Regions from separate parts of the Delftia sp. GW456-R20 genome, predicted to be linked through region 1. Evidence: predicted binding sites of a transcription regulator. Region 1 holds the regulator's gene; each other region holds the start of a gene.
What was found. Region 1 encodes LexA, which represses DNA repair genes until DNA is damaged. Its sites were predicted from a motif close to ACTGTATNNNNATACAGT; they were not measured.
Positions count from the first base shown of each region.

Region 1 (4,207 bases):
GACGCATGGACTGTCCGCCCCGGTGGGCCGATCCGGCAGACAAGAATTTCTACTCTCCTCAAGGACTTCCATGAAACTGATTTTGTTGGGCGCACCCGGCGCCGGCAAAGGCACGCAAGCCGCTTTCATCTGCCAGAAGTACGGCATCCCCCAGATTTCCACCGGTGACATGCTGCGTGCCGCCGTCAAGGCCGGAACGCCCCTGGGCCAACAGGCCAAGGCCGTGATGGACGCCGGCCAACTGGTCAGCGACGACCTGATCATCAATCTGGTCAAGGAACGCATCGCCCAGGCCGATTGCGCCAACGGCTTCCTGTTTGATGGATTTCCCCGCACCATTCCCCAGGCAGACGCCATGAAGGCCGCCGGCGTGAAGCTGGACTACGTGCTGGAGATCGACGTGCCCTTCGATGCCATCATCGAGCGCATGAGCGGCCGCCGCTCCCACCCCGCCTCGGGCCGCACCTACCACGTCAAGTTCAATCCACCCAAGGTCGAAGGCCAGGACGACGTGACCGGCGAGCCGCTGGTGCAGCGCGAAGACGACAAGGAAGAAACCGTCAAGAAGCGCCTGGACGTCTACAGCAGCCAGACCCGCCCCCTGGTGGACTACTACCGCGCATGGGCCGAAAAGGAAGCCGCAGCGGCGCCCAAGTACCGCGCCATCAGCGGCCTGGGCTCGGTCGAGGACATCACCCAACGCGCACTGGCTGCACTGGCTGAGTGATGCAGGCCATGTGCCGCAACGAAAAAAGCACCCGCCGGGTGCTTTTTTGTTGACCGCCAGCAACTGAAGAAATGCCGGCGTCGCCGCCCGGCTCAATCGCGCGGCTGTGCTGCCAGCGCCAGCATCATCGCAATCCGGGCCTTTGCCACAGGCAGCTGCGCCAGATCAGCCTCTGCCGGGTTGGTCCCAAGGCCCGAGGCCACGGGCAGGCCTTCAGCGCAGCGCGTGCCCCGCCAGATCCAGACACCCCTGTCGCGGGCACGCTGCAAGGCCGCTTCCATACCTTCGTGAACCGTCGCATTGCCCGTGCCAGCCACGACGATGCCACGCACGCCTGCCGCCACCAGCGCATCCACGCCGCTGGCACGTGCCAAGGCGCCGCTGAACACCACCTCGACCCAGGGCAGCTCATCCAGCGCCAGCAGATCAGATGACATGGTCACAGGCACCATTGCCCGTATGGACGGTGCGGAGGGGGAGGACGGCGCATCGGGCACCAGCCAGCGCACACGCCCTTCCTCCACCAACGCCTGCGGCCCGCCTTCCACGGAGCGCATTGCCTGCAGCCGATAGGGATGGACCTTCTGCACCTGGGCTGCCGTATGCACCTCGCCACCTGTCACCACCCATACGCCGCTGCGCCCGCCGCTGGCAGCCACGGTCGCGGCATCGCGCAGATTCTGCGGTCCGTCTGCCAACAGGGCCGTGGCCGGGCGCATGGCGCAGGTCAGCACAATGGGCTTGGTGGCCGGCAGCAGGCTGTGCAGCAGCCAGGCCGTCTCTTCCAGCGTGTCCGTTCCATGCGTGATCACCACGGCGCGTGTGTCCGCATCCTCCAGTGCCTGCGTGCAGGCGCGCAGCAACGCGCGCCACACGGGCCAGTCCATATCCTTGCTGTCCACCTGCGCGATCTGCTGCGTCTGCACGGGTCCCAGCGCCTGCTGCTCCAGGTCCGGCACGGCCTCCAGCAGCGACTGCACCGTGATCTGCCCGGCCTTGTACCCCACGCCCTGCGACTGCGAATCCGCCCGGCCGGCGATGGTCCCGCCCGTGCCCAGAATCACCAACTTTGACTGCCCCACTTGCACCTCTTGGAAAACTGGTTAAAAATACAGATACTGTATAAATCATCAGATGGCCTCCCAGCCTGCCATCTGCCCTCAAGGACCGGACGCACGCCATGCTCGACCATCCCAAGCTCACCGCCCGCCAGCAACAGATCCTGGACCTGATCCAGGCCGCCATCTCCCGCACGGGCGCACCTCCCACCCGCGCGGAAATCGCCAACACGCTGGGCTTCAAGTCCGCCAACGCTGCGGAAGAACACCTGCAGGCCCTGGCCCGCAAAGGCGTGATCGAACTGGTCAGCGGCACCTCGCGCGGCATTCGCCTGCGTACCGACACCGTGCGCAACATCAATGCTGCGCGCGGCACCAGCTTCGGACTGCCGCTGTCGGCCCTGGCACCGCTGATGCTGCCCCTGGTGGGCCGCGTTGCGGCGGGCTCGCCCATTCTCGCGCAGGAACACATCGACCAAACCTATTCCGTCGAGCCCAGCCTGTTCCAGACGCGCCCCGACTATCTGCTGCGCGTGCGTGGCATGTCCATGCGCGACGCGGGCATCATGGACGGCGATCTGCTGGCCGTGCAGTCCGCACACGAAGCCCGCAACGGCCAGATCGTCGTGGCGCGCCTGGGTGACGAAGTCACCGTCAAGCGCCTGCGCCGCACCACGCAGGGCGTGGAACTTCTGCCGGAGAACCCCGATTACCCGGTGATCCGCGTCGCCCCCGAAGAGGCCTTTGCCATTGAAGGCCTGGCCGTGGGGCTGATCCGCAACAGCATGTCCATGTAAGCCGGACTGGCGGCCCTTCTCCGGCCGCCTCACCCCATTCACGCACCGCCCAGGTGGTAGGCGCGAAGCCTTGGAGCTTCGCCCTGGGCGGAGCTTTGCCCGCAAACCGCAATCCTGCCTGTGTCCATGCCTCTTTGAAACACGCCAACAGGAGTCGTCACATGGGATTCGCTCTGCCAACACTGTCTTCTTTTTCCTTCCTGCGCCTGGCACATGGCATCCGCCTGACTGCGACCGCCATGGAGTCGGCCATGCCTCTTGCACAAGCCCCTGCGTGCCAGCCATTACCTGCTGCAGCACCCGAGCCCGCCAACGTGATCTCTTTCAGCAAGGCACGCCGGCGCAGCCAGCAGCGCCGCGGCAAGGCCGCACGCGCTGCAGACCATGGAGATGCTCAGCTGATCCTGCCCTTGCTGCCGGCGCAGCCTGCCCTGCAATCCGCGCCGGAGCAGCCTTCAGGTCTGCGCATCATCCAGCGGTCGCCGCAGGAGCAGCCGGAATGCCTGTTCATCTCCGGGCGAATGGCCGATGTCTGCGCTGCGCTGGAGCGCATGGAGGCACACGGCGGATCAGCGTCCAACTGAGGCCCGATGCAAGGTGTGCGACACACCTTGCACGACACAAACCTGGGTGGCGCGGACCGCGTGCCGCACGGGTAATCGGCCTGCGCAAAGCAGACACAAGCTTGCGCCTCCCCTGTAGCGCACATGCAACAAGTGGACGCCCTCTTTGCGGAAGGGGCGCCGGCCTGAAAGATAATTGATAAGCATTCTTATTATCTTTTGCAGCAGCGATTGCCACTGCGCCCGCCTCCTCCGCCCCAGCCTTCTCCGTGCACAGCCTCTACCAGAACCACCATCCCTGGCTGGAAAGCCTGCTGCGCAAACGCCTGGGCAACCGTGACGATGCCGCCGACCTGGCCCAGGACACCTTTGTGCGCCTGCTGCGCTCGCCCCTGCCGCAGCAGGACATCCGCGAACCCAGGCGCTACCTGGCCACCATCGCCCGGGGCCTGGTCGCCGACCTGTTTCGCCGCCGCACGCTGGAGCAGTCCTATCTGGACTATCTGGCCCAGTTGCCGCAATCGCTGGCGCCTTCGCCCGAAGAGCAGGCCATCGTCCAGCAAACCCTGCTGGATGTGGACCGCATGCTCCAGGGTCTTCCCCCCAAGGTTCGCGAAGCCTTCGTGCTGGCCCAGTTCGAGGAACTGAGCTACCCAGAGATCGCCCAGCGCCTGGGTGTATCGCTGCGCACCGTCAGCAACTACCTGACCCGGGCGATGGAGCATTGCTGCCTGGTCCTGGCATAGCCACATGGGCGAGAGACATCTGGAAGGCAACGACCGCCGCGCCTTGCATGAGGCCGCCGCCTGGCACGTGAAACTGCGCGGCGCCTCCGCCACAGCGGGCCTGCAACAGGACTGGCAAAAATGGCATGAGGCCGATCCCGCCCACCAGCGCGCCTGGCTGCGCGTGCAATCCGTCACCGCGCAGCTGTCGCATCTGCCCGCCCCCCTGGCGCGCCAGGCGCTGGGGCGCCGCGCCTCGCCCACCCGCCGCTCCGTGGTGCGCGGTATGGCTTTAGGCCTGGGCAGCGGCGCCACGGCCTGGATGGCCTGGAAAGGC
Region 1 covers NZ_LWCN01000004.1:556,390-560,596, forward strand. Annotated here, with positions in the region: gene adk (adenylate kinase) at 71-727, shown strand; gene A4F85_RS08055 (asparaginase) at 820-1,809, opposite strand; gene lexA (transcriptional repressor LexA) at 1,908-2,582, shown strand; gene A4F85_RS08065 (hypothetical protein) at 2,744-3,166, shown strand; gene A4F85_RS08070 (sigma-70 family RNA polymerase sigma factor) at 3,415-3,891, shown strand; gene A4F85_RS08075 (FecR domain-containing protein) at 3,896-4,207, shown strand, end outside.

Region 2 (4,207 bases), on a different contig from region 1:
CCGGATCGGCCAGTTGCTGCTGCACGCTGCGCTGGCGGCTGGCCTCCACGCCGAAGCGCTGGGCCGTGGCCGGCATCAGCTGCATCAGGCCGACCGCCCCCTTGGGCGAGATGGCCTGCGCGTCAAAGCCCGACTCGACGGCGATCACGGCCTTGAGCAGGTCGTAGTCCACGCCCGTGTGGTCCGCCGCCTTGCGCAGATGGCCGCGCACGCTCTTGTAGCGCGGCGAGATGTCGAAGAAGCTTTGCAGCCGCGTATGCGCCTGCAGCCTGCGGCCGGCATCGCCGCTGCCGTCAGCGTCGGCGGCGGCCTCGGCCTGCACCATCGGGGGCTTGAGCCCCTGCTCGGTGCTGTCATAGACCGAGCCGCGAAAGTACAGCCTGTAGCGCTCGTCCAGCGCCTCGGCAGCGAAGTGCGTGATGCCGCGCTCGTCCACGAAGGCCCAGAGATCGGCATGCGCCGGCCGCGCCAGCCCCCACAGCGCCAGGGCCAGGCCCAGCGCCGCCAGCGCGCGCACCCCGGCGCCGCGCGCCAGGTGCGGGCGGTGCTTCAGGGCGGCGCGGAGCACAGTCATGGGTCAGATGTCGACTTCAATGGCGTCGCCATGGAGCTCCATGAGCTCGCGGCGCGCTGCGGCCTCGCCCTTGCCCATGAGCTTGGTGACGACCTGCTCGGCCGCCGCGAAGTCCAGGTTCATGAACTGCACGGGCAGCAGGCGGCGCGTGTCGGGGTTGAGCGTGGTCTCCCACAGCTGCTCCGCATTCATCTCGCCCAGGCCCTTGAAGCGGCTGATCTGGCATTTCTCGCGCGGCACGCCGTCCTTGGCCGATTTGTCCAGGATGGCGGTCAGCTCGCCCTCGTCCAGCGCGTACATCTTGGCCGCAGGCTTCTTGCCGCGCGCAGGCACGTCCACACGGAACAGCGGCGGCAGCGCCACATGGATGTGGCCGGCCTCGATGAGCTTGGGGAAATGGCGGAAGAACAGCGTCAGCAGCAGCACCTGGATGTGCGAGCCGTCCACGTCGGCATCCGAAAGAATGCAGACCTTGCCATAGCGCAGGCCCGACAGGTCGGGCGTGTCGTTGGGGCCATGCGGGTCCACGCCGATGGCCACCGAGATGTCATGGATTTCGTTGTTGGCGAACAGCCGGTCGCGGTCCACCTCCCAGGTGTTGAGCACCTTGCCGCGCAGGGGCAGCACGGCCTGGGTTTCCTTGTTGCGGCCCATCTTGGCGCTGCCTCCGGCCGAGTCGCCCTCGACCAGGAAGACCTCGTTCAGGCTCAGGTCGCGGCTTTCGCAATCGGTGAGCTTGCCCGGCAGCACGGCCACGCCCGAGCCCTTGCGCTTTTCGACCTTCTGGCCCGCCTTCTGGCGGGTCTGCGCGGCCTTGATGGCGATCTCGGCCAGCTTGCGGCCCCATTCCACGTGCTCGTTGAGCCACAGCTCCAGCGCGGGGCGCACATAGCCGCTGACCAGGCGCACGGCATCGCGAGAGTTCAGGCGCTCCTTGATCTGGCCCTGGAACTGCGGGTCCAGCACCTTGGCGTTGAGCACATAGCTGGCGCGCGCAAAGACGTCGTCCGGCATGAGCTTGACGCCCTTGGGCAGCAGCGAGTGCATCTCGATGAAGGCCTTGACCGCCTGGAACAGGCCGTCGCGCAGGCCGCTGTCATGCGTGCCGCCGGCGGTGGTCGGGATCAGGTTGACATAGCTTTCGCGCAGCGGTGCGCCGTCCTCGGTGAAGGCCACGCACCAGGCGGCGCCCTCGCCTTCGGCAAAGCTGTCGTGGTGGCGGTCGGCAAAGCCCTCGCCCTCGAACAGGGGGATGACCGCCTCGCCATGCAGGCTTTGCTGCAGGTAGTCGCGCAGGCCGCCCTTGAACTGCCAGGTCTGGGTGTCGCGCGTCTTCTCGTTGACCAGGGTCACCGAGACGCCGGGCATGAGCACGGCCTTGCTGCGCAGCAGGTGCATCAGCTCGCCCATGGGCAACTGGGGCGATTCGAAATAGCGGGCATCGGGCCACACGCGCACGGTCGTGCCCTGCTTGCGTTCGCCCGCGGCCAGCGGCCGCGACTGCAGGGGCTCGACCACGTCGCCGCCCGAGAAGGCGATGGTGGCCACCTTGCCCTCGCGGTGGATGCAGGCCTCAAGGCGCGTGGCCAGCGCATTCGTGACCGAGACGCCCACGCCGTGCAGGCCGCCCGAGAAGCTGTAGGCGCCGCCCTTGCCCTTGTCGAACTTGCCGCCCGCATGCAGCCGCGTGAAGACCAGCTCCACCACGGGCGCCTTTTCCTCGGGATGCATGCCGAAGGGGATGCCCCGGCCGTCGTCTTCGACGCTGTAGGAGCCGTCGGAATGCAGGGTGAAGCGGATTTTCTTGCCGAAGCCGGCCAGTGCCTCGTCGGCCGCGTTGTCGATCACCTCCTGCAGCACATGCAGGGGGTTGTCGGTGCGCGTGTACATGCCGGGACGCTGCTTGACGGGCTCAAGGCCCTTGAGCACGCGTATCGAGCCTTCGGAGTATTCGCTGGCGGAAGTGGGAGATGGTTTGACTGCCATGGGGGCGGATTGTAGTGCGCGGCCCGGCTCAGTGCTGGATGCATTCACAGTCATTGACAGTGACTATCCCGAAAAAGCCGCTGCCATCAAGGGCCGCGCTGGCGCATGGGAGACCCAAGCGGCACAGCGCAAAACCCGGAGTTTCGCTAAAGTTTGCCGCATGCAAAAAAACAACCAACCCATGTCCATGGTGCAGATACTGCTGTGCGGGGGCGCAGTCGTGACGCTGTCCATGGGAATCCGCCATGGCTTCGGCCTGTGGCTGCAGCCCATCACCCAGGAGATGGGCTGGACGCGCGAGTCCTTCGCGCTGGCCATCGCCATCCAGAACCTGTCCTGGGGCGTGCTCGGCATCTTCGGCGGCATGCTGGCCGACCGCTTCGGCGCCTTCCGCGTGCTCCTGGTGGGCGCGCTGCTATATGCGCTGGGCCTGGCCGGCATGGCCATGGCGCCCACGACAACCTGGTTCGCCCTGACGGCCGGCGTGGTGATCGGCGCAGCCCAGGCAGGCACCACCTATGCCGTGATCTACGGTGTGCTGGGCCGCCAGATTCCCGTGGCGCGGCGCAGCTGGGCCATGGGCGTGACGGCGGCGGCGGGCTCCTTCGGCCAGTTCTTCATGGTGCCCGTGGAAGGCAGCCTGATCGCGAACTTCGGCTGGTCCAACGCCCTGCTGCTGCTGTCGCTGTGCGCGCTGATGATCATTCCGCTGGCCTTCGGCCTGCGCGAGCCGGGCTTCCAGCCCGGCAACGCCCGTCCCGTGCGCGACCAGAGCGCGGGCCAGGCCGTCGCCGAAGCGCTGCGCACGCCCAGCTTCGTGCTGCTGACGGCCGGCTACTTCGTCTGCGGCTTCCAGGTGATGTTCATCGGCGTGCACATGCCCAGCTACCTCAAGGACTACGGCCTGGCACCGCAGGTGGCCAGCATCTCGCTGGCGCTGGTGGGGCTGTTCAACATCGTTGGCACCTACGTGGCCGGCAACCTGGGCCAGCGCCTGCCCAAGCGCTACCTGCTGTCCACCATCTACTTCACGCGCTCGGTGGTGATCGTGCTCTTCCTGCTGGCGCCGCTGACGCCCTGGTCGGTCTACATCTTCTCTGCCGCCATGGGCCTGCTGTGGCTGTCCACCGTGCCGCTGACCAATGCCACCGTGGCCCAGATCTTCGGCGTGCAGCATCTGTCCATGTTGAGCGGCATGGTGTTCTTCAGCCACCAGGTGGGCAGCTTCCTGGGCGTTTGGCTGGGCGGCTATCTCTATGACCACACGGGCAGCTACCAGGTGGTCTGGTACCTGGCCATCGGCCTGGGCGTGGCCGCCGGCCTGCTGAACCTACCCATACGCGAAGCCCCCGTGGCACGGTTGCGCGCAGCCCAGGCCGCTGCCTGACATGACGACATCCATGACGACATCCACCAGGCCCCGCCCACGCATCCTGCGCAGGCTGGCGCTGTGGGCCGCCGTGCTTATGGTGCTGGGCCTGGTCTTCATGCTCTACCTGCAGCCGCAGTTCATGCTGGGCATGGCAGACCAGATCTGGGCCTGCTTCTGAAATGGAAGCGGCAGCGGCGAAGGCCTGGCGGCACAATGTCGGCCGCTTTCACTTTATTTCCAAAATTGCACATGCACGCAGCCACGCCGCCCTCGTC
Region 2 covers NZ_LWCN01000001.1:240,858-245,064, forward strand. Annotated here, with positions in the region: gene A4F85_RS00995 (lytic transglycosylase domain-containing protein) at 1-574, opposite strand, end outside; gene A4F85_RS01000 (DNA topoisomerase IV subunit B) at 578-2,560, opposite strand; gene A4F85_RS01005 (MFS transporter) at 2,721-3,947, shown strand; gene A4F85_RS30795 (hypothetical protein) at 3,961-4,110, shown strand; gene A4F85_RS01010 (class I SAM-dependent methyltransferase) at 4,182-4,207, shown strand, end outside.
Region 2: a site for LexA is predicted at 2,594-2,611, ahead of A4F85_RS01000 (DNA topoisomerase IV subunit B). Genes of this name have one in related genera too.

Region 3 (4,207 bases), on a different contig from region 1:
GCCTGTCGCGCGGCAATGGCCGGGTCCGCATGGTGCTGGGCCCCTGGACCCATGGCGAGCGCAGCGTCCCGCATGCGGGCGATGTGGATTTCGGGCCCGATGCCGTGCTCGACGGCGCACTGGCCGACGACTACGTGGCCATGCGCCTGGCCTGGTTCGACCACTGGCTCAAGGGCCGGCCCATGCCCGCGCGCCAGCAAGCCGCCGTGCGCTACTTCCGCATGGGCGGCGGATCGGGCGCGCGCACGGCCCAGGGCCGGCTGGACCACGGCGGGGCCTGGCGCAGCGCCGACCACTGGCCCGTGCCCGGCACGCAGCCCACGGCCTGGCACCTGCACGCCGACGGCAGGCTGGCCCGCGAGCCCGCGCCGCAGCCGGGCGTGCGCAGCTACCGCTTCGACCCGGCCTGCCCCGTGCCCACCCTGGGCGGCTCCATCACCTCGGGTGAGCCGCTGATGTTCGCAGGCGCCTACGACCAGGTCACGCACGAGAGCACCTTCGCCGCCCGCCCGCCCTACGGCCCGCTGTCCGAGCGCGGCGACGTGCTGGTGTTCCAGACCGAGCCGCTGCAGCAAGACCTGGAGGTCACGGGCACCATCACCATCGAGCTGCAGGTGTCCTCGTCCGCGCCCGACACGGACTTCACCGCCAAGCTCATCGACCAGTACCCGCCCAGCGCCGATCATCCGCAGGGCTATGCGATGAACATCACCGACGGCATCCTGCGCTGCCGCTACCGCAACTCTTGGGAGCAGCCCGAGCTGATGACGCCCGGCGAGGTGGTGGCCATCACCATCGAGCCCATGCCCACCTCCAACCTGTTCCGCAAGGGCCACCGCATCCGCCTGGACATCTCCAGCAGCAACTTCCCGCGTTTCGACGTGAACCCCAACACCGGCGCGCCCGAGGGCAGTGCGGGGCCCAGGCAGGTGGCGGTCAACAGCGTGCACCTGGGAGGCTGCCATGCCTCGCGCATCGTGCTGCCGGTGGTGGCGGTCTAGGCGGAGAGCACACGCGTTTGGCTGCCTGGCATGTTTCGCAATTTGGTTGTACCATGCAACCAAATTGCGAAGGAACATCGCCATGGACATGCAGCAGCGTCAGTTGGAACTGGCCGGCCCCCTGCCGGCCCTTGCACCATCGGGGCGGCTTCGGGGGCGTGTCTGCCTGGTGGTGGGCGCCACCAGCGGCATAGGCCGGGCCACCGCCCTGCGCATGGCCGAGGAGGGCGCCGCCGCCGTGGTGGTCACGGGGCGCCGCCGTGAGCTGGGCCTGGAGCTGGAGCAGGAAATCCGGCAGCGAGGGGCAGACGGCCTTTTCCTGGCCTGCGATGCAACGCGGCAGGAGGACATGGCGGCGGTGGTGGAGCAGGCCGTGGCGCGCTTCGGGCGGCTGGACGCGGCCTTCAACAATGCGGGCTTCCAGGAGCGGCGTGCCGCGCTGGCCGAGCAGGATGATGCGGTCTTCTCCCAGGTCTTCGATACGAATGTGCGTGCGGTCTTCCACGCCATGCGCCATGAACTGGCGGCCATGCTGGCCACGGGCGGCGGCACCATCGTGAACAACACCAGCGTCAGCGGCATACGCAATCCCAACCCGGGCCTGTCACTGTACGGCGCCTCCAAGGCTGCGGCCCTGTCGCTGACCCGCGCCGCCGCCATGGAGTACGCGCCGCGCGGCATCCGCATCAATGCCGTTGCCCCTGGCCGCGTGGTCACGGACATGATGCTGGGCTCGGGCATTGCCGACATGCATGCCGTGGCGGCGGGCCTGCCGCTGCGCCGCATGGGCCATCCGCAGGAGGTGGCCACGGCCGTCGTCTGGCTGATGTCGGACGAGGCGGCCTTTGTGGTCGGGCACTGCCTGGCGACCGATGGCGGCTTCCTGGCCGGATGAGCCTGCCCGGGGCAAGTCCGTTGCGCGAAGTGAGCACTACCGGGTTTGATATGATGACTGTATAAAGATACAGTTTTCGAGCGGCCTGGCTGCCCGATCTGCCAGGCCCATGCTCCCTCCCCACCGCTTCTACTACCTGCACAACTTCCAGCGCGCGCTGGACTGGATTGGCCAGCGTTACGGCGATCTGCTGGACGCGCCCGAGCAGGCATTCCTCACCCGTTTCACGCAGCTGCCCCAGCCCTCGCAGGCGCTGATGGTGCGTTTGCTGATGCGGCGCGGGCCGTGGTTTCGGGCCGGCAAGCTGGTGTACGAAGAGATTCCCGCCATTGCCGACGCGGCCGCGCCCCTGCTGGAGCTGGGCTGGCTGGACGCGGACCACCCCATGGCGCTGGAGGAGCTGTTTGCGCTGCACACCAAGCCCGAGCTGCTGCAGCTGTTCGCAGGCGCACCCGTTCACTCAGGCCTGCGCAAGGCCGAGCTTTTGCAGGCCCTGCAGCCCCTGCATGAGGCGCCCAGGCCCTATGCGCAATGGCAGCCCCAGGGCGTCGGAGCCGGCGAAGCCGCCTGGCGCGTGATGGTGGGTGCGCTGTGCGAGCGCTTTCGGCTGATGTTCTTCGGCAACCTCTACCAGGACTGGTCGGAATTCGTGCTGGCCGACCTGGGCGTGTTCCGCTACGAGGCCGTGGCCTTCGATGCGGCGTCGCGGGCCTTCCAGTCGCGTGCCGATGTCGATGGCTACCTGGCCCTGCAGGCCTGCCGCGCGGCGCTGGATGAGGGCGTGCAGATCGATGCGCTGCTGCAGCAGGTGGCCGGCTGCGCCAGCGGCAATGCCTGGCTGGAGCAGCGCCGCGCCAAGGTGCTGCTGCGCATAGGCCAGGCCTGCGAGCGCATGCAGGACTGGGAGCGTGCCGAGCAGGCCTATGCGCAAAGCCGCTACCCCGGCGCCCGCCACAGGCGCATGCGCGTGTACGAGCGCATGGAGCGCTTTGCCGATGCCATGGCGCTGGCCCAGGCCGCCCAGGCCCAGCCCGAGAGCGACGAGGAGCTGCAGCGCGTGGCGCGCATGCTGCCGCGCTTGCGCCGCAGCCTGGGGCAGGGCGCGCGCGGGCGTGCGGCGGCGCTGGCGCCCGTGGTGGCGCAGATGCGCATGGACGTGGAGCTGGAGCTGCCGGCGCGGCCCGCATCGGTCGAATACGTGCTGCGCGACCATTGGCACAGCGACTCCGAGCCCGTGTTCTACGTGGAGAACGCGCTCATCAACTCGCTGTTCGGCCTGCTGTGCTGGCCGGCCATCTTCGCGCCGCTGCCGGGCGCTTTCTTCCACCCGTTCCAGAGCGGCCCGGCCGACCTGTCCGCACCCGACTTCGTGCAGCGCCGCGCAGCCTTGTTCGAGGAATGTCTGGCGCATCTGGACGATGGCAGCTGGCGCGAGGTCATCGTGCAGCGCCATGCCGACAAGCAGGGTCTGCAGTCGCCCTTCGTGTTCTGGGGCACGCTGAGCGCGCCGCTGCTGGCGCTGGCGCTGGACTGCATTCCAGCCGCCCACCTCAAGCTGTTCTTTGCGCGGCTGCTGCGCGACGTGCAGGCCAACCGCACGGGCTTTCCCGATCTGGTGCGTTTCTGGCCGGCCGAGCGCCGTTACGAACTGGTCGAGGCCAAGGCCCCCGGCGACAAGCTGCAGGACAACCAGATCCGCTGGCTGCAGTACTGTGCCGAGCACGGCATTCCCGTGCGCGTGTGCCATGTGCAGTGGCGCGGCCAGCCGCTGGGAGAGGCCGCGTGAGCTACACCGTGGCCGTGCGCGCGCTGTGCGAGTTCACGGCACGCGCGGGCGACCTGGACCTGCGCTTCACGCCCGCGCCCAGCGCGCTGGAGGGCATGGCCGGCCACAGCCTGGTGCAGTCGCGCAGGGGCAAGGACTACGAGACCGAGATCAGCCTGGCCGGCGAATACGGCGACCTGCGCGTGCGCGGCCGTGCCGACGGCTTCGACGCCCAGGCTGGCCAGCTCGAGGAAATCAAGACCTACCGGGGCCAGATCGAGGGCGTGCGCGCCCACCACCGCGCCCTGCACTGGGCCCAGGCGCGCATCTATGCCCATCTGCTGTGCCAGGCGCGCGGCCTGCAGCGGCTGCGCGTGGCGCTGGTGTATTTCAACGTGGGCAACTCGGAGGAAACCGTGCTGGTGCAGGAGGAAGACGCGGCCACGCTGCGCGCCTTCTTCGAGCAGCAGTGCGCGCTGTTCCTGGACTGGGCGCGCAGCGAGGCCGCCCACCGCGCGGCGCGCGAGGCGGCGCTGGCCGCGCTGC
Region 3 covers NZ_LWCN01000005.1:859,328-863,534, reverse strand. Annotated here, with positions in the region: gene A4F85_RS27760 (CocE/NonD family hydrolase) at 1-1,001, shown strand, start outside; gene A4F85_RS27755 (SDR family NAD(P)-dependent oxidoreductase) at 1,084-1,896, shown strand; gene A4F85_RS27750 (VRR-NUC domain-containing protein) at 2,006-3,682, shown strand; gene A4F85_RS27745 (helicase C-terminal domain-containing protein) at 3,679-4,207, shown strand, end outside.
Region 3: a site for LexA is predicted at 1,953-1,970, ahead of A4F85_RS27750 (VRR-NUC domain-containing protein). Genes of this name have one in related genera too.